DNA from 3 places in the Pseudoalteromonas sp. M58 genome. Region 3 is predicted to be linked to each of the others. Evidence: predicted binding sites of a transcription regulator. Region 3 holds the regulator's gene; each other region holds the start of a gene.
What was found. The regulator FliA, encoded in region 3, starts transcription of late flagellar genes. The targets are predictions, from matches to a motif close to CTAAAGNTNNNNNNNNNNNNGCCGATA.
Positions count from the first base shown of each region.

Region 1: the regulator FliA is predicted to act here: its motif matches at 4,100-4,126, upstream of AAGD16_RS14020 (DUF5610 domain-containing protein).
Region 2: the regulator FliA is predicted to act here: its motif matches at 3,045-3,071, upstream of pomA (flagellar motor protein PomA).

Region 1 covers NZ_CP152390.1:3,053,258-3,060,251, reverse strand. Annotated here, with positions in the region: gene AAGD16_RS14045 (serine/threonine protein kinase) at 78-1,052, shown strand; gene AAGD16_RS14040 (thiol:disulfide interchange protein DsbA/DsbL) at 1,088-1,711, shown strand; gene AAGD16_RS14035 (thiol:disulfide interchange protein DsbA/DsbL) at 1,731-2,369, shown strand; gene AAGD16_RS14030 (DUF523 domain-containing protein) at 2,432-2,884, shown strand; gene trmA (tRNA (uridine(54)-C5)-methyltransferase TrmA) at 2,894-3,991, opposite strand; gene AAGD16_RS14020 (DUF5610 domain-containing protein) at 4,156-5,280, shown strand; gene murI (glutamate racemase) at 5,347-6,135, shown strand; gene AAGD16_RS14010 (RNA-binding protein) at 6,098-6,577, opposite strand.
Region 2 covers NZ_CP152390.1:789,172-796,165, reverse strand. Annotated here, with positions in the region: gene AAGD16_RS03675 (DNA topoisomerase III) at 1-592, opposite strand, end outside; gene AAGD16_RS03670 (hypothetical protein) at 668-1,153, opposite strand; gene AAGD16_RS03665 (flagellar motor protein MotB) at 1,301-2,221, opposite strand; gene pomA (flagellar motor protein PomA) at 2,224-2,991, opposite strand; gene xseB (exodeoxyribonuclease VII small subunit) at 3,295-3,537, shown strand; gene ispA ((2E,6E)-farnesyl diphosphate synthase) at 3,540-4,427, shown strand; gene dxs (1-deoxy-D-xylulose-5-phosphate synthase) at 4,543-6,405, shown strand; gene AAGD16_RS03640 (ligand-binding sensor domain-containing diguanylate cyclase) at 6,468-6,994, opposite strand, start outside.
Region 3 covers NZ_CP152390.1:2,396,400-2,403,393, forward strand. Annotated here, with positions in the region: gene AAGD16_RS11110 (flagellar motor protein) at 1-54, opposite strand, end outside; gene AAGD16_RS11115 (chemotaxis response regulator protein-glutamate methylesterase) at 47-1,198, opposite strand; gene AAGD16_RS11120 (chemotaxis protein CheA) at 1,252-3,468, opposite strand; gene AAGD16_RS11125 (protein phosphatase CheZ) at 3,483-4,250, opposite strand; gene cheY (chemotaxis response regulator CheY) at 4,267-4,650, opposite strand; gene AAGD16_RS11135 (RNA polymerase sigma factor FliA) at 4,691-5,401, opposite strand; gene AAGD16_RS11140 (MinD/ParA family protein) at 5,428-6,288, opposite strand; gene flhF (flagellar biosynthesis protein FlhF) at 6,281-6,994, opposite strand, start outside.

The sequences.
Region 1 (6,994 bases), 660 kb from region 3:
GCTTTATTAAAGGCAAACGAGCACTGTTATTAACAAAAAAGCGGGATATTCCCGCTTTTCTTTTATATAAGAAGTATATGAGTAAATTTAGCTTTATTGACTTAACTCCAGATCTTATTTTGGATGCCATAGAAAGCGTGGATATTTATGCTGAGTCAGGGTTGTTAGCGCTAAATAGCTACGAGAATCGGGTATATCAATTTGTAGCCGAGGGTGCAAAGCGTTACGTCGTTAAGTTTTATCGCCCTGAGCGCTGGAGCAAAGCGCAAATTCAAGAAGAGCATGACTTTGCTTTTGAACTAGCCGCCGCTGAAGTACCGGTGGTGGCGCCAATAAAACACAATGGGCAAAGCTTGTTTGAACATCAAGGGTATTTGTTTACTTTGTTCCCAAGTGTAGGCGGGCGTTTATTTGAGGTGGACAATTTAGATCAACTCGATGTGCTCGGGCGTTTAATCGGTCGTATGCATCAAGTAGCCAAAACGAAACCCTTTACCCAAAGACCGACCGTTACCTGTGATGAATATTTAGATACAGCTAAAGTTCATTTACAAAAAAGTAAGTTAGTCCCTATGGGATTAGAGACTTCCTTTTACACTATTTTAGATTTAGTCATTGCTCAAACTCAACAGCAATATAAAAATGTAGAAGGCATTCGCTTACATGGTGACTGCCATGCTGGTAATATCCTATGGGCAGGAGATGCATTAATGTTTGTTGATTTAGACGATAGCCGTCAAGGTCCTGCAATTCAAGATTTATGGATGATGCTCAGTGGCGATCGACAAACACAGCTGTTACAGTTAGACACTTTAGTGAATGCATATGAAGAGTTTTGCGATTTTGATCACTCACAACTTAAGCTGATCGAACCGCTTCGGGCTATGCGTATGATTCATTACATGGGGTGGGTTGCAAAACGTTGGAGTGATCCTGCTTTTGTACGGAACTTTTCATGGTTTGCAGATGACAAATACTGGGAGCAACAAATTTTAGCGCTTAAAGAGCAGTTTGCAGCTTTGCAAGAAGCCCCGTTAAAATTATTGCCATAATATTTTTATTTAAAAAGAAGTATAACGAGATATTCATGCTTAAAAAATTAAAACTAAGTTTACTGATCCTATGTTTACCTTTTGCAGCATTAGCTGCTAACTTTGAAGCGGGTAATCAATACACTGTAATTGATGTTGAAAAAAGTAAAACCCCGAATGTAACCGAGTTTTTCTCTTTCTATTGCCCACATTGTTTTAAATTTGAGCCGGTAGCCAAAGGGATTGCAGAAAACTTACCTGAAGGGGCTGAATTTGTAAAAAATCATGTCAACTTTTTGGGAGGCGTTTCACCACAAGCTCAAAGTAATTTAAGCTTTGCTTACTTAATCGCAAAGAAACACGGTCAAGCTGAAGCGGTAACAGCGCAAATTTTTAAAAGCATTCATATACAACGTGCGCCATTAACTGAAATTAAAGACGTTAAAAAGTTATTAGAGCTTAATGCAATTGATAACACGACATTTGATAACGACATCGCCAGTTTGCCTATCATAGCAGCTGAACGTGCCATGCAAGATAAACAGAATAAATATTCTGAACTTGGTGCATTAACTGGCGTGCCTACATTTATCGTAAATGACAAATACAAAATCAATATTAATACAATCAAGAGCCAACAAGAACTTGATGAGTTAATTAGCTTTTTACTAAAACTATAATTTTTGGAGCACCACAATAATGATCAAATTAGTTAAAGCAGGGTTACTTGCTGTATTACTCCCTTTAGCTGCAACCAGTTTTGCTGCCACTTACGAAGAGGGCGTGCATTACGATGTCGTCTCTGATCGTGCAACCAGAAAACCAGAAGTAAAAGAGTTTTTCTCTTTTTACTGTCCTGCATGTAATAACATGGAACCACTGCTGGCCGAGATCAAACCTAAGCTAGACAAAAACGTAAAGTTTAAGAAAAGCCATGTGGATTTCGTGGGCGTTCGTGACCCAGAACATCAAACCATGATCAGCCAAGCACTAGCTACTGCTGAAGTACTACCGCAAAAAGATAAAATTATTTCAGCGATGTTTGACCACATTCACGCAAAGCGTGCTCGTTTTAATGAGCTTGCAGATGTAAAAGATGTATTTTTAGCGCAAGGTGTAGATGGCGACAAATTTGATAAATTATTTGAAAGCTTCTCGGTACGTACACTTAGCTCTAAAATGAAACGTGACCAAGATTACTTTAAAGGCAAAGGGGCACTTCGTGGCGTTCCTACGTTTATCGTTAATGGTAAATACAAGCTTAACTTAGGTGGTGAGTCAGGCATTTCATCGCCAGAAGATGTAAGCGCACTCATTAATTACTTAGCAAATAAATAAGTAGTTTGGTTAAATAAAAAAGCTCCGAAAGGAGCTTTTTTATTTGGAGAAGAAAATTCATTATGGAAAAAATTTTAATCTCAAGTTGTTTGTTAGGTTTGCCAGTTCGTTATGATGGTAAAGGCCAAACAATATTGCACCCTCAACTTAATTTGTGGCAAAAGCAAAATAGATTAATCGTATTTTGTCCTGAGATTGCTGGTGGCTTACTCGTGCCTAGAGCGCCCGCTGAGATAAAGCAAAATCGAGTTATTACAAATACTGCCGAGGATGTAACAAGTGCATTTGAAGCTGGCGCTAATAAAGCATTAGCCCTTTGTAATAAGCATAATATTCGCTTTGCTTTACTAAAAGAGTCTAGTCCTTCGTGTGGCCGTAATACAATTTATGATGGAAGCCATAGTGGGGTGAAAGTAAAAGGCATGGGGCTGACCGCTAAGTTATTGGTAAAGCATCAAGTTAAAGTATTTAGTGAAGAGCAAATACCAGCACTTATCAAGGCGCTGGCATTATAGTATTGGATTTTATTTTTTCTGTAAAAATACACCAGATTCAATATGGTGTGTGTATGGGAATTGATCAAATATTGCAAAGCGCTTAACCTCATGGGTTTGGCATAAGTGATCAAGGTCACGCTCTAACGTATCTGGGTTACATGAGATATAAATAATATTCTCATAGTTAGCCACTAAATCACACGTTAGGGTATCCATGCCGGCACGAGGTGGGTCGACTAGAATGGTTTGGCAGTTGTAACTACTAAGGTCAATACCATCTAAGCGAGAGAAAGTACGCTCGCCTTTCATTGCCTGAGTAAACTCTTCGCTCGACATGCGAATAATATCTAAGTTAGTTACTTTGTTTTGAGCAATATTATATTGCGCTGAATGCACAGACGATTTTGATATTTCTGTTGCCAGCACTTTATTAAATGAGCCCGCAAGTGCAATTGAAAAGTTTCCGTTACCACAATACAGCTCTAGTAAATCATTGTTTAGTGGTTTACATAACTCTTGTGCCCACTCTAACATCTTAATATTTACCTTCGCATTAGGCTGAGTAAAGCTATTTTCTACCTGCTGATAGATTAGCTCTTGGCCATTCACCATTAAGCGCTCAGTAACAAAGTCATCGCCCAATTTTTCTTTTTGCTTACGTGCACGGCCAATAAAGTCAATTTTGTATTGGCTGCTTAGCTTTTCCTTTAAGGCATTGATCTCAGTTAACCAGTGTTCATCAAGTGGCTTGTGATAAAGCAAGCTCACTAAAATTTCACCACTGAGGGTTGATAAATAATCTATTTGAAATAGCTTACGACGTAGTACTTCGCAGTCTTTTAAATTATCAATCATCACCTGCATAATTTCACCTACTAAAGGAGCTGCAGGGTCAAAGGTATCAACACGTATTTTATCTTTTGTTTGTTGATCAAACATAATATGAAACAGATCGTCACCATCGTGCCATACTCTAAATTCTGCACGTTGGCGGTAGTTAATGGGCTCAGAGCTAAATACTTCTAACTGTTTTACACCAAAACGTTGAAATTGCTCTGTAATACGCTGCTCTTTTTCATTTAATTGTGCATCGTACTGCGTGGTATCTATATTTATAACTGCCATTAACGGTATAACCTTATCGTTGAGATCTGTTTATCGGCGCTATTGTAGGGAGCGAAGCGTATTTGTCTAGTTTTGATCAAATATAGTGAGCTTTTTTTGAGCATTTTACTACAGTATAGGCTTACTTGGCCGATATTAGGGTAAGTCTAAATAGGAGTCTTCTCATGAAAATAGGTAACTTTAGTTTTGTTCCAAACAGTAATGCTAATAAATACAATACTAAACAAGCAATGCCACAGCCTAAAATAGACTCGCCACCAACCAGTTATCAGCAACGAGGAAAAGAGCTGGCTGCTGCCGTATTAGGTGACAAAATGGCAAAAGAATTAGGTTTGCCGGTCGCTGAAACCAAAAAAGACAAACCACTGTTTGATTTTAATGAAGTCGTAAAAAATGTTTTAGACTTTGTTACAAGCTCGGTAAAAAAAGCCAAAGCCAATGGTGCCGATAACGACAAACTACAAGATATGCTAAATCAGGCACGTAAAGGAGTGCAGACGGGTGTTGATGAGGCTGTGGATGAATTAAAAGGCATGGGCGTATTTAATCAAGAACTTGAAGAGGGTATTGATAAATCTAAAGAGGGTATCTTTAGTGGTCTCGACAAATTTGAGCAGAACTTATTTAACCCACAACCTGCAAGCGTAACTGTTAGTCAGGCGCAATATGTAAGTTTAAGCAATAGTGCTGATTACACATTCACCACAGCAGAAGGTGATGAGGTGAGTATTAGCTTTGCAGATGCTTATCAATCGCAATCATCTAGTCGCTATCAAAAAACAGATGATTCACAATCATTTAGTTCGCAATTTTCTGAATCCCGTGAGCTCTCTTTCTCGATGTCAGTAAACGGTGAGCTTAATGAAGACGAGCAGCAAGCCATAAATGATTTAATGGCAGAGTTACAAGATGTCAGTAAAACCTTTTTCAGTGGCGATTTAGACAAAGCATTTGAACAAGCCCAAGAACTCAGTTTAGGGAATGAACAGCTGGTGGCATTCTCAATGGACTTACGTCAAAGCAAAACCGTTGCTGCCATTAAAGAGTATGAACAAATTAAGCCAACATCAGAAAAAGCCATTGCCGAAACTGTTGCCCCTTTTAATGATGATCTAAAATCGGCTTACTCTAAAGCGCAAGCCCTAGGATTAGAAAGTCAGCTATCAGGTATCATTCAATGGCTAAATCAAGATCAACAAGAAATAGATAAACTGGTTGATTACACTAACACCATGTTTGAAAACTTAGATAAACTAAACGCCGATACTGCGATGCTAGGCACTGAGTAAAACTACTTTCTTTTATAAAAGCCACATGGCAAACTGCCGTTCTTAGTAAAGAGTAGGAATGGTAGTTTGTCAGCGCACATCATGGTATTTGATTCAGGTATAGGTGGAACCACCGTGCTTGAGCATATTCAGCAAAGCATTCCTCATGCTCAATACAGCTACTTTATGGATAACGCATTATTGCCATATGGTGCGCAATCGCAACAAACCATCATTCATCGCCTATGTGGATTGATTCAATTTATTAAAGATGAGTCACTAAATGTCGACTTAATTGTTATAGCCTGCAATACCGCCTCAACATCAGCGTTAAGTTCGGTACGTCAAATTACCGATATTCCTATTGTTGGGGTAGTACCTGCAATTAAACCTGCAGCGCAATTAACGCAATCAAAGCATATAGGTTTATTGGCAACTCCCGCAACGGTATCAAGCCCGTATACTGATGCACTTATAAAAGAACATGCCTCATCGATAACCACAAGTTTATATAGTAGTGTTGAACTGGTTACTTTGGCAGAGACTCTCTTTTTTACCCAGCACTTAGATATCGATAAGTTGCACACTGAGTTAGACCGATTAAATATTAATAAAGATATCGATGTACTGGTATTAGGCTGTACTCACTTTCCTATTTTAGCTAAACCAATTAGTGATTACTTTAATACGCAAGTACAGTTATTAGACTCTGGTGCGGCCATTGCTAAGCGAGTTAGTTCTTTACTCAAATTAAGTGATAATCAAGCAGGCATAAAAAAGCCGCTGCACTATTATGCAACGGCTGATGTATGTAGTGATAAACTAGCGGTTAAGCAAGTTACACTGTTTGATCCGACTCTGAACGATAAGAGTTAGAATCATCTTCTTGTTTTTGTTTTGCTTCACGTACTTTCAAAGTACGTTGTTGGAACTCACTATCGTTTAGCTTAGCAATTGCATTATCAGCATCTGCTTGTGCCATTTCAACAAAGCCAAAACCGCGACGCTTGCCAGTATTCTTATCTTTTAACAAACGAACGTTAAATACTTTGCCTTGCTCTTCAAATAAAGTACGAACTACACCTTCATTTGCACGATAAGGAAGATTGCCAACATAAAGTGTTTTTGTTTTTACTTCGGCTTCTTCTGTACTTACTGATGACATTGCAGCAATAACAAGTCCACCAATTAATAAACCGGCACCGAATAGAAGTGCAGGGTCTAATGCTAGGCTTGCAAGCGCAAACTTAACGATAACAAAACCAACAACAGCAAGAATAACTGCGAAGATAAAAGATTTTTGATCGGGTAATTTCATTTTTGATCTACCAATAAACAGGAAATAAACATTAATTTAACATTGTGAACTTGCTATCTTAACGTCTTAATTGAACATAGCAATGAAATTTATAGCAAATAGTTAATAAGAGTGTAAAAAACAACCGATAGTAAGGCGTTTCTTTACTATTTTAGCCTCGTTTGTTTGAAACTTGAGCAAACGGTAAAAAGATCTAAAAAAAAGGTTGATCTGTTTTCGGATCTCCCTATAATGCGACCCCACTGAGACGGGGAACGCCAACGCATAGCGAGGCATGAGCTACTCAGAGAGTTAAGTAAAACTTAAGTTTAAATCATCGCAAGAAAGTTTAAAATTAAGTGTTGACTCGAAAAATAAAGGATGTATTATACGCATCCCTAGCGACAACGTCGCAACGTTCTTTAACAATATAAAGCA
Region 2 (6,994 bases), 1.6 Mb from region 3:
CTCGCCCAACCGACAACACATTACCAAAGCCCGCTTTTTGCCCAGCTAGCGTATAAGCTCGCGTTAAATTCATACCAAACAACCAATCAGCACGAGACCGCGCTAAAGCAGATACACTTAAAGGGATAAAATCACGGTTAGCCCGCATAGAGTTGAGTGATTTTTTTACCGCAGTTAAGTTTAAATCACTAATCAATAAGCGTTGAATACTTTGCTTTTTGGTTTGACTAATTTTTGTTTGCTCGATTACTTCATCAACCAGTAGCTGACCCTCACGATCAGGATCGCCAGCATGTACGAGTGTTGTTGCCTGCTTAATTAATTTTTTTAAAATGGTAAGCTGCTTACGGGTTTTTGTTTTAGCTTTTAATTGCCAGTGTTCAGGCACAATAGGTAAATGCTCAAATTGCCATTTTTTAAAACGTTCGTCATAGTCATCAGGTTCTGCTTGCTCGAGCAAATGGCCTATGCACCAAGACACACAATCACCATTCGCCACTTCAATATAACCATCGTGTTTTTTATGAGGTTTTGGAAGCGCATCTGCAATAGCGCGTCCTAATGAAGGTTTTTCAGCAATATAAAGTTTCATAACCACACCCTAACACTGTTCATATAAACAGTAGTTTAGCATATCAGTTTAAAACTGGGGATATTTTTATAGTTTCTAACTTAAAGCTTTATTTCGCTTATTAACAAAAAGATATAAAAGAGGCAGGTAGCAGACAACAACAGTGGCAATATTTATTAAAGGCATAAATGTTTGATACATCACAGTGCTATAAGATAAATCCCAAAGGTGTCGGTCAACTAAGCGAAATAATTGAAGAATGGGTGCACCAATAACAATAAGCTGCCCAAGTACACATTGCCACAAATGCACTTTATCTTTAAGACCCCAATAAGCAATAAGTGCCATCCAAGTAATATCTGTTAATGCCCATACAAGGTAACGGTATATATAAATACCATCATCAAACGCCATTAAACTTGAGTAGGTCACAGTGCCAAATAAGAAAAAAGCGGCAGTAATAACAACGAACCTAAGAGCTAAATAATCTTTGAGGATAAAGAATATAAAAATAGCCGGACTCAAAATAAGAACCCAGCTTTTGCTTAATATACTTACAAAATACAAAAACCATTCAGGCAAACTAAATAACCTTACTTAACTTTTGTATCTTCATCAGTTCCATCGCCGTTACCAGGCATACTACAATACTTAGTCAACATATTCGCCCCATTACATTTGTTAAGAATGTTGCATTCTATGCTAAAAAAGGTACATAGCCAAGTCATTCTATCTTACATCAATTGGCGCTGACTCTTTTGCCTTGCCTTGTAAAATTGATATTTCTACACGGCGGTTACGTCTTCGATCTTCGCGGGAATCGTTCGGCACTAAGGGCCTAGTTTCTGCACGCCCTACCACCATCATTCTGGTTTTATCAAAACCTGGAACTTTTTGTAATTCACTCGCTACCGCAACTGCGCGTTTAGATGATAAATCCCAGTTATTAATGTAAAGCTCGTTGGAAACCTGAAAATCATCCGTATGACCAGACACCGTAATTTCACCGGGTACATCTTTAAGTAATCGGCCAATATCTTGAATGATAGGTTTAAATTGTGGTTGTAAAAATGCACTCCCCGATGGAAACGAGCCATTTTCTCTAATACGAATTATGATTTGCTGCCCTAAAGATTCAAGCTCAATAGCCCCATCAATAATTTGCTTTTCAAGCTGTTGCGCAATTTTTTTAACTAAGTCATTTATTTGCTCTTGATCAGCAGCAGACACTGCCGTAGCTGCAGCAACTTCCTCTGAGGTACTACTTGATTCACCACCTCGCTTTTCACCACGTTGCTCTTGACGTCCACCTGCGGAGCTTTCATCTCCCGCCTGAAACTCAAGCATTTGTTGGGTCATTTCAACCGTTTGTTGCTGAATGGTTTCTATAGGAGTTGGCTCAGGTTTACCCGGCGTAAACTCCATAGCAATAACAGATGTCCCTTTTGGAATGTCTTTTACTTCTATTTTATTTTGTACACCAAAAGCAAACTTCATTGAGCCTGCAATTTGTTTAAATTTAAGTACATCCATTTCAGAAAATGCGAGTAAAAGTACGAAAAAGCACATTAATAATGACATTAAATCGGCAAACGTTCCCATCCACGCAGGAAGTCCTGGAGGTGGGCATTTGCACTCTTCATCTGACATAATTATTCCTCAGTATTGACTGCGCGTTTTGATTCAGCTAGATAATTTTTCAAGATCCCTTCAATTACTTTAGGATTTTGCCCGTCTTGAATACCTAATACTGCATCTAAAATTAAGCGCTGATTCATGGCCTCTTCGTCTTTACGCAGTTCAAGTTTTACCTGAATAGGAATGGCTACAACGTTTGCTAAAAATGCACCGTATAATGTGGTTAACAACGCAACCGCCATTGCCGGTCCGATAGCTTTGGGGTCATCCATGTTCGAAAGCATAGCCACTAAGCCTATCAACGTACCGATCATCCCCATTGCAGGTGCAATATCACCTAATGATTTAAATAAGGTTGCCCCCATTTCATGGCGAGTGGTGGTTAACGAAATATCTTTTTGTAATGTTGCACGTACCACATCAGCATCATGTCCATCTACTAGCATATCAACGCCTTTGCGCATAAAAGGATTTGGGATTTCGGCTTCTTCTAAGGCTAAAAACCCGCCTTTTCGAGCAGAGTCAGCTAATTCTACCGCTTTTTCGATTAATGCTTCAGGAGGCTCAATTTTAAACATAAACGCTTTTGCACATACTTTACCAATGCCAAGAAATTGCGACATGGTAAAATTAGATAAAACGATAAAAAGGGAACCACCAAATACAATAACCACAGAAGGGGTATTGTAAAACATAGCGACTTCACCGCTACTACTCATAAACATGGACATGACAATTAAGCCAATTGCGCCAAGGATCCCAATAATGGTTGCTAAATCCACATTCCCTCCAAAGGTTTTATATTTTTTCTTCGCAAGCGTTGTTATTAATTGTTTATCGGCAAGATACTGAAATACTTAAGTGATTTTTATGATAAACGGTAAAATTAAGATTAGTTATATTTTAGATCAACATAGGTAATCAATCTAATTAATCAAAATTAATAATTTTAAAAAATAACGTTGAAACGCAATAAAACCCAATCAACAGCATTTATCTATCAAAAAACAATATCATTCTTTGACCTAGTTTAGCATTCCCCCTAAAATTGGCGTCTAAATTTATTATGTAAGTTGAAAATAAAGATGGCGACTAAAAAACCTGAAAATTTAAGTTTCGAACAAGCACTAGAAGAGTTAACAACAATTGTCAGTGAAATGGAACAAGGTGATTTATCGCTTGAACAGTCTTTAAAGCAATTTGAGCGCGGTATTGCACTTGCGAGCGCATCTTCAGGCAAACTTCAACAAGCTGAGCAAAAGGTGTCGATATTAATGGGTAATGACGAAAAAGCACCGCTTACTCAGTTTGATAACGATATGGAATAATCGTGAGCATAAAAGAACAAATAAAACTCGCTCAAGATGATGTAGCTAATACGCTCAACCTTTATTTTGAACAACCTCTTGAAAGCGACAATACTATAAAAGAAGCCACACATTACAGTGTAATGAATGGTGGTAAAAGACTGCGCCCGTTTTTAGTGTACACCACAGGTAAAATACTCGGTGCTGACAAGCGTGATTTAGATGTACTTGCCGCAGCCATTGAATGTATTCATAGTTATTCATTAGTGCATGACGACTTACCTGCTATGGATGATGATGATTTACGCCGTGGTCGCCCTACATGTCATATTGTATACGGTGAAGCACAAGCGATTTTAGCTGGAGATGCACTGCAAACTTTAGCATTTGAACTTATTGCTAAGCACACATTTAAATGTTCGACTGAAGCACAATTAAAAATGATCGCAGCACTAGCGCATGCATCGGGATTACAAGGTATGGTTGCCGGACAAGGCCGCGATATTGCAGCAACCGATAAGGTTATTACTGTTGATGAGTTAGAACGCATTCATAAACTTAAAACCGGTGCGCTAATAAATTGTGCGATCACTCTTGGCGCACTGTGCGCTCCTAATACAAGCCAACAAACTTTAGATAACTTATCAACTTTTGGATACGCTATAGGGCTTGCATTTCAAGTTCATGACGATATTTTAGATGTTGAGGGCGATACGCTTACTTTAGGCAAGCCACAAGGGTCAGATATTGCAGCGAATAAAGCGACATACCCCGCTTTATTAGGTATGCTAGGCGCTAAGCAAAAAGCACAAAATTTAATACAACAAGCCCATGAGGCATTAGCTAACATTGACGCAGACACAACAGATTTAGCGGCATTGGCTAACTATTTAATTGAACGTGACCATTAAATACAGCTAAAACGTATTAACTCTTAGTATAAAATTATTACTGAATATTAAGTCGCCTTTTAAACCTCGTTTGTTTTGAGGAGGGTTAATATTAGCGAAGGATATATAAAAAACCATGACACTTGATAGCAGCAAGTATCCATTACTTGATTTGGTGAACGAACCAGCCCACTTGCGAGACTTAGCACAAGATAAGCTTCCTGCATTTAGCCATGAATTGCGTGACTATTTACTCAATTCGGTATCGCAAAGTAGCGGCCATTTAGCGTCTGGTTTAGGAACCGTAGAACTTACCGTTGCACTACATTATGTATACAACACACCCGATGACCGCTTGGTCTGGGATGTGGGTCATCAAGCTTATCCGCATAAAATACTGACTGGCCGTCGTGATCAAATGCATACCATTCGCCAAAAAGACGGATTGCATCCTTTCCCTTTTAGAGATGAAAGTGAATACGACACCTTTAGTGTTGGCCATTCAAGTACGTCAATTTCTGCGGCGTTAGGTATGTCTATTGCTGCACAAAAAGAAGGCAAAGGGCGTAAAACAGTCGCGGTAATAGGCGATGGCGCAATTACTGCTGGTATGGCCTTTGAAGCAATGAACCACCTTGGCGATGTTAAATCAGACATGCTGATCATTTTGAACGATAACGAAATGTCGATATCTGAAAATGTCGGTGCCTTAACCAATCATTTTGCGCGTATTTTATCAGGTAGCTTTTATACCAACATCCGCGAAGGCAGTAAAAAGCTGCTCTCTGGTGTACCGCCGGTAAAAGAGCTTGCCAGCCGTATGGAAGAACACATTAAAGGGATGATGATCCCGGGTACTTTTTTTGAAGAATTAGGTCTAAATTACATTGGCCCAATTGATGGACATGATGTGAATATGTTGGTTGATACGCTGCGCAATATGCGTAACTTAAAAGGCCCACAGCTTTTACATATAAAAACCCAGAAAGGCAAAGGTTACAAGCCTGCCGAAGCCGATCCGATTGGTTATCATGGCGTACCAAAATTTGATCCTGCGACATCAAGCTTACCAAAATCTAAGCCAGGTGCGGCGACTTTCTCAAATGTGTTTGGTGATTGGCTTTGTGACATGGCCGAGCAAGACAGTAAGCTCATGGCAATCACGCCAGCTATGCGTGAAGGTTCAGGCATGGTACGTTTTTCTAAAGAGTATCCAGAACAATACTTTGACGTAGCAATAGCAGAACAACACGCTGTTACTCTTGCTGCAGGTTTTGCTTGTGAGGGCTTAAAGCCCGTTGTGGCTATCTATTCTAGCTTTTTACAACGCGCGTACGATCAACTAATTCACGACGTTGCACTGCAAAACCTACCGGTATTATTTGCTATAGACCGCGCCGGTATTGTTGGAGCCGATGGTGAAACCCATCAAGGCGCCTACGACTTAAGCTTTATGCGCTGTATACCTAATATGGTCATTATGGCCCCAAGTGATACTAACGAATGCCGTCATATGCTTTATACAGGCTATCAAGCTAATTGTCCTGTTGCTGTTCGTTACCCGCGTGGTAGTGCAGGCTCAGCAGACATTCAAAGCACTATGCAACAACTTGAAATGGGTAAAGCGAATGTAATTAAAAAAGGTACTAAAGTGGCTATATTGTCATTTGGTACCTTGCTTGAAAACGCACAACTTGCCACTGATGAGCTCAATGCCACTCTAGTAAACATGCGATTTATTAAGCCACTTGATACGGCATTAATTAATGAGCTGATTAATGATCACGATATTATTGTAACCCTTGAAGATAACGCGATTGCGGGCGGTGCAGGCTCTGCAGTTAATGAATATTTAACGAGCATTAAAGCCGATGTAAAAGTGCTTAACTTAGGTATTCCTGATGAATTCATTAAACATGGCACACAACAGCAAATGCACGATGAAATGGGGTTAGGTGAACGCGGTATTTTAACTTCAATTAAATCATTTATGAGCTAACACTTATCGTGTTTAATAAAAAAGGAGCCATTGGCTCCTTTTTTATTGCTCATCTATAACCTCTAGCGCATCCATACCTTAATATCGGCTAGACCATTGCTTTGTAACAAACCAATTTGCTGTTCAACATTGGGGTTTTGCTCAAACTCAAATGCATCTAATTGCTCGTCAAAGGTAATATTAGCGACGCCATCGCCGCCGCGTTTTTTAACTTGATGTAATGCTATGTCAGCTAGATTAATTGATGTTTCCCAGCTAATAACTTGCCCACCTAAGAGAGGTAACGGATAGAACGACCACCCGACTGACGCTGTTATATTGGTTGTTTCACCGTTAGGAAGCTGAAACGAATAATCTGCAATTGCTTGGCATAATTCAGATACATAGCTGTCGATTAAATTACATTTAAAATCGCGCAATAACAGTAAGAACTCATCACCACTCCAACGGGCAACATAATCAGAACCTTGAGTACGCGAGTTAAGTAATGCCGCTACTTGTTGTAAACAGCTATCTCCAGCAATAGGACCATAGGCATCGTTAATGCGGCTAAAGTTATCTAAATTAATAATTAACAACACCAACGATT
Region 3 (6,994 bases):
GATTGCAATAGCACCTAATGCAACCAGTAATCCTAAAACAGAAAGCTTATCCACAGCCAACCTCTCTTTTTAAGCGTGCAGCCACATCATGAAGGCTAATGCTTTCGCTTGCTAAACCTGCACTGGCTATCGCCTGAGGCATACCATAGACAACACAGCTTTTTTCATCCTGAGCCCAAATTGTAGCGCCAGTTTGCTTAAGCATGCGAGCACCATCACGACCATCTGCACCCATGCCTGTCAAAATAATGGCAAGCACATCACCTTGATATGCTTTGGCAGCACTGGCAAAGGTAATATCAACACTTGGTTTATAGTTTACTCGTTCATTTTTATCTTCAAACACACGAAGGGTTCTATTAGAACCACGTCCTTCTACCATCATTTGCTGGCCACCTGGCGCTAAATAAGCGCACCCAGGTTGTAATCTATCGCCTTGCTGCGCTTCTTTTACCTTAATCTTACACAAGCCATCTAAGCGAGTAGCAAAGGCCGGGGTAAATGCAGCAGGCATATGCTGTATGAGTAAAATAGGGTGTGGAAAATTAGCAGGTAATTGCGTCAAAATAGTTTGCAGTGCAACTGGCCCACCTGTGGATGTACCAATAGCAACTAACTGATACTGCTTACCACTGGCACGCGCTGAGGCACTGCTGTTAGTAGGTGCAGGACTCACATTATTAAAGCTACGATCAGGTTGAACTATCGGCTTTTTAGCAAGGTTAGAAAAGCGTTCAGAGCTGTTTGACGCTGGTTTACTAATACTTGGAGATGGGGCCGTTCTCGTAATTCTTCCAATACGCTGGCGGCCTATTTCCTTAACCTTATTTTGCAATAACTTAATTGCATCATCGTTATTGCGAGCAATATCTTCAAACTTTTTAGGTAAAAAGTCCATCGCCCCAGCATCAAGCGCATCCAAAGTGGCAGATGCCCCTGCTCGTGTTAACGATGAAAACATTAAAATAGGTGTTGGATTACTCGCCATGATCTCTTTCACAGCACTAATACCATCCAGCACCGGCATTTCAACATCCATGGTGATAACATCAGGACGTAACTGAGCTGTTTTTTCGACGGCCTCTCGGCCATTTACAGCAAAGCCTATTACCTCAATGCCGCTGTCTTGTTCAAGAATTTCACTCACTCTGCGGCGAAAAAAGCTTGAATCATCAACTACTAAAACTTTAACAGCCATTTCGCTCTCTTATTCAATGAATGGGTAGGCATAAAGTTTATACCTACTTTTTATTATCCAGCGTAATGCTTTAGCATACTCGGTACATCTAATATCAGTGCAATTCCACCATCAGAGGTAATAGTCGCACCCGCCATACCCGGCGTACCTTGCAATAATGCATCTAGAGGCTTGATCACCACTTCTTCTTGACCTATTAGTGAATCAACAACGAACCCTACTTTTTGAGTCCCTATTTGCACAATAACGACATGCCCTTGTGCTTTTCGCTGACCTCTATCAGCGCCTTTTATAAGCCAATGTTCAAGGTAGAATAATGGAATCGACTTTTTACGAACAATAATCGTTAGCTGGCCATCAACCACATTAGTTTTTGTTAAATCTAAGTGGAATATTTCACTTACACCCGCTAGCGGCAAGGCAAAGGTTTGCTCTCCCACCACCACCATTAAGGTAGGCAATATCGCAAGTGTTAGTGGAACTTTGATTTCTAAAGTAGTCCCTACGCCCATTTCTGATTTTATGTTAACCGAGCCATTGAGCTGAGTGATTTTTGTTTTAACCACATCCATACCAACACCACGGCCAGAAATATCTGAGATTTCTTCTTTGGTTGAAAACCCAGGTGCAAAAATAAGGTTATAAGCTTCAGTATCAGAAAGACGACTCGCTTGGTCGTGATCAAGCACCCCTTTACTAATCGCAATCTTTTTAAGCTTTTCAGCATCCATACCGGCACCATCATCTTGGATGGTAAGTAGAATATGATCACCCTGTTGCGAAGCTGATAAAGTCACCGTACCTGTTCTAGGTTTACCCGATGCTTCACGAATATCGGGCATTTCAATACCATGGTCGACCGAGTTGCGAACCAAATGCACCAATGGATCGGCCAATGCTTCCACTAAATTTTTATCTAAATCGGTGTCTTCACCGACAAGTAATAAATTAATATCTTTTTTAAGTGTTCGTGCTAAGTCACGTACAACACGAGGAAAACGGCCAAATACTTTTTTAATTGGCTGCATTCGTGTTTGCATTACTGCACCTTGGATATCAGCAGTCACAACATCTAAGTTGGAAATAGCTTTACCCATAGCCTCGCTATCAGAATTAGTCGCCAAACTCACTAAGCGATTTCGCACAAGTACTAACTCGCCCACCATGTTCATTATTTGGTCTAGGCGTTTGGTATCAACACGTACTGTTGTTTCTGCCGGTGGAGGCGCTGCTTTTTTAGGCGGCGCAGCTTTAGCTGCTTGTGCCGCAGGAGCCGGCTTAGCTGGCTCTGGTTTAGGCTGTGGCTTAGCTGCAGCAACTGGTTCTGGCTTTTTAGCTGCCACTGGTTCTGGTTTACTTACAGGAGCCGGTGTTTCTATCGACTTAGGTGCACCTTTACCATGAAGTTCATCAAGTAACGCTTCAAACTCGTCGTCACTTATTTCATCATCGCCCGAGCTTTGCTCGTTACTTGGTGGAGCCACAGGGGCTGATGGTGTTTGTTGTGGTGTACTTGCGGTTGCTTGGCTCACTTCGCCAAAGCTGCCTACACCATGAAGTTCATCCAATAAGCTGTCAAACTCATCGTCAGTTATATCACCACTGACATCATTGTCACTTGATGATGATTGTTTTTCTTGTGGGGCTTGCCCTTTTCCATGAAGTTCATCAAGTAGGCTTTCGAATTCGTCTTCGGTTATTTCATCAATCTGAGACTCAGTACTGCTGCTATCTGAACCGCTAAATAATTCATCAAAAGCAAACGGGTCTTCTTCAGCATCGTTGCTCGGTTGCTCTGCAACTGGTTCGGGCTCTACCGATGGGGTTTCGACAGGAGCTATATCTTCAACCACAGAATCGCCGGCAAGCTCTTCTGCTGTCGGTGGCTGTCCAAGTTTGTGAAGTACTGCAAGTAATTCTGGATCAGCAGGCTCTGGCTGGTCACGATTTTTAATCGTGGCAAACATTTCATTAATGGTATCCAGTGCTTGTAAAATCACATCCATTAATTCAGAGTTAACTGTTCTTACACCTTGGCGCAGTAAATCAAACACATTTTCAGCACCATGACATGCATCAACAAGCTCTGTCATAGCCAAAAAGCCAGCGCCACCCTTTACAGTGTGGAAACCGCGAAATATTGCGTTTAGTAGCTCAGTATCATCTGGGTTGTTTTCCAGTTCTACTAACTGTTCAGATAAAAGCTCAAGGATTTCTCCGGCCTCTACTAAAAAGTCTTGTAAAATATCTTCATCGACTTCAAAGCTCATGCAGTACTCTCCTATTAGAAGCCCAAACTTGATAATAGATCATCAACTTCATCTTGATCAGATACAACATCATTACGCGTTTCTTTATCAATAATAGGCCCTTCGGGACCTGCTAGTGTTTGTGCAACAATGGGATCTTCTATTTTTTCTGGTTGTTCAGTTGGTTCAACCTCACCACCTTGCGCTGCAAATGCAGTTAACAGGTGAATTAAACTTTCTTCAACTTCACGGACAAGTTCAATAACACGGCGAATAACCTGACCGGTTAAATCTTGATAGTCTTGAGCCATCAGCACATTAGTCATCAGCATTTGTAACTCATCGGTTTTGTGATGAGAACTGCTCATAAACTTATCAATACTATGACAAAGTGATTTAAACTCACCAAGCTCTATTTCGCGGTTCATTAAACGATCCCACGTTGGCTTGATATCAGCTATTTCGTCAGCGATTTCTTGTGCTAATGGTAAGCTTGCTTCTACCGCATCCATTGTCTTATTGGCTGCGTTTTCTGTCATTTCCATGACATAGTTAAGGCGTTTTTTTGCGTCAGGGATGGCATCAGTGGTAATGTCTGTTAAACGCGTGTCTAACTCGAAACTTTTTAAAGCTTCGTGCAGTTGACGCGTCAACTTACCCACCTCAGCAAATAACTGTGATTGCTCTTGTGAAGCTGTTTCTAAAATTAACTGATTCGCTTTATCTTGCTCACCATTTTCTAAAAAAACAACTAACTGGCGAGCTTGTTCTAAAGTAATCTGAGGCGCAGCAGGTGCTGACATAAGCCTCTCCCTCTCATTAACCTAAGCGTTCGAACACTTTTTCTAATTTAGTTTTCAATGTACCTGCAGTGAATGGTTTAACAATATAACCATTAACACCTGCTTGGGCCGCAGCAATTATTTGTTCTTTTTTAGCTTCTGCTGTAACCATTAAAACAGGAATATGCTTTAATTTTTCATCAGCTCGAATTGCCCTCAAAAGATCAATACCTTGCATGCCTGGCATATTCCAATCTGTTACAACAAAATCAAACGCTTGATTTTGCAACATAGGCAAAGCAGTTGACCCGTCATCTGCTTCTTGAACATTGGTAAAACCTAAATCGCGCAACAGGTTTTTAATAATACGTCTCATTGTTGAGAAATCATCAACAACAAGAATTTTAATGTTTTTATCCAAAACATCCTCCAGTGAGGCCTGAACCTTTATTTACTTACTTCTAGTTTATCCAGTCATTGATTTTTGCTTTAAGCTTAATCATCGCCTGACCATGTATCTGACTTACACGCGATTCACTTACATCGAGTATATGCCCAATTTCTTTTAAATTCATCTCATCGTTATAGTACAAAGAAAGCACCATTGCATCTTTTTCCGGTAACGACTTTATTGCACTGAGTAAAGACTCATTAAACCGTTCATTTTTAACATTATTGAACGGTTTGTCTAGTGCTAAATCTTGGCCATGAGGTGTAATCACATCATCATCTATACCAAGGTCTTCAATGCCTAACACTTTGCTTACATTTACATCGTTTAAAATATGATGGTACTCATTTAGCGAAATTTCAAGTTTTTCAGCAACTTCACTATCTTTAGGTTCACGGTTTAAACTGTTCTCAAGCGCAACAATAGTCTCTGCAACCAAACGGCTTTTTCTGTGAACTGAACGTGGAACCCAATCGCCTCGGCGCATTTCGTCTATCATCGCACCACGAATACGAATACCGGCAAAGGTTTCAAAGCTTGCGCCTTTGCTTGCATCAAAGTTTTTTGAAGCTTCAATTAAACCAATCATACCCGATTGAATTAAATCATCTAGCTGCACACTGGCCGGTAAACGAGCAATTAAATGGCACGCCACTTTCTTGACTAATGAGGCATGCTTTTCAACAATCATATTTAAATTCTGTGTTGACTGATATCCCATAGCTCTATTCACCGGTATTGTCATTGTTAGTTACTAACTAGTTTCTCAATGAAAAACTCTAAATGACCCGAGGCTTGACTAGGTGTTGGCCACTTAGCAATTTTTGTAGCCAGTGTTTTAAAAGCAATTGCAGCAGGCGACCCAGGAAAAACCTCAACAATTACTTTTTGGCGGCGCGTTGATTTGCGCATATTTTCATCATATGGAACCGTTGCAACCAACTCCATTGATATATCTAAAAATCGGTCGGTAACCTTTGAAAGTTTTGCAAACAATTCCTGCCCTTCGCGTAAACTACGCACCATATTGGCAACAATTTTAAATTTATAAACGCCGTGCTCACGGCTAAGTACTTTAATTAAAGCATAGGCATCGGTAATTGATGTAGGCTCATCACATACCACCACAACCACATCTTGCGCTGCGCGAGAAAAACTCAGCACCATATCGGAAATACCCGCAGCGGTATCAACAATTAAAATATCAAAGTCGGTGTTAAGTTCACTAAATGCACGAATAAGTCCAGCGTGCTCTGAGGGTGATAACTCAACCATACTTTGCGAACCCGATGTTGCAGGCACTATTTTTATGCCTGCGGGACCTTCGACTAAAATATCATCAAGTTCACATTCGCCCGATAAAACATGAGATAAATTACGCTCAACGCGCAGTCCAAGCATCACATCACAATTCGCTAATCCTAAATCAGCATCTAGTACAAGCACACGTTTGCCTTGTTGGCCTAACGCGATTGCCGTGTTAAGGGATACGTTCGTTTTACCCACTCCACCTTTGCCGCCGGTGACAGCGATAACTTTTACGCCGTTATTATTATTCTTGCTCATTTTGCGAAGGCCGCTTGCTTGATCTAAAACTGTGTTAATCATACATCTCTACTGTGCTCGACGCCACTGATTGGTGTCGTGATTGTTGTGCTTTTATTCTTTTTAAATACAATTGCTCAGCTTTTTTTACTAGTTTTTCGGCATTTGCCACTCTAATATCTTCTGGTACTCGCTGACCGTTAGTAAGATACCCTATTGGGAGACGATTTTGAATCGCAATACTAATAATCTCACCTAAACTCAATGACTCATCAAGTTTAGTAAAAATACATCCGCTTAGCTGTACTTTTTTAAAGTGCCTTACTGTTTCTTGTAATACATTAATTTGCGCCGTCGCACTTAATACTAAATAACTACGTATATCAACACGCTGATTACGCATCAAGGTGTTTAACTGCTCGGTTAAGCGTAAATCACGTTGACTCATTCCCGCTGTATCAATTAAGACTAGACGTTTATTTCGTAAATGGTATAAAACTTCTGCTAATTCATTTGCATCTTTAACTTGTTTAACGCCACAACCTATAATACGACCATACGTTGCTAGCTGCTCATAAGCACCAATACGGTAGGTATCGGTAGTAATAAGCGCTACTTTATCGGCACCGTATTTTTGTGCACCCAATGCTGCCAGTTTTGCAACTGTGGTGGTTTTACCCACGCCAGTAGGTCCGACTAACGCAAAAACACCGCCTTGGCGAAGTATTTCGTTGTTCGTGGTTTGCATTTGATCTTCAACCATGTTCAA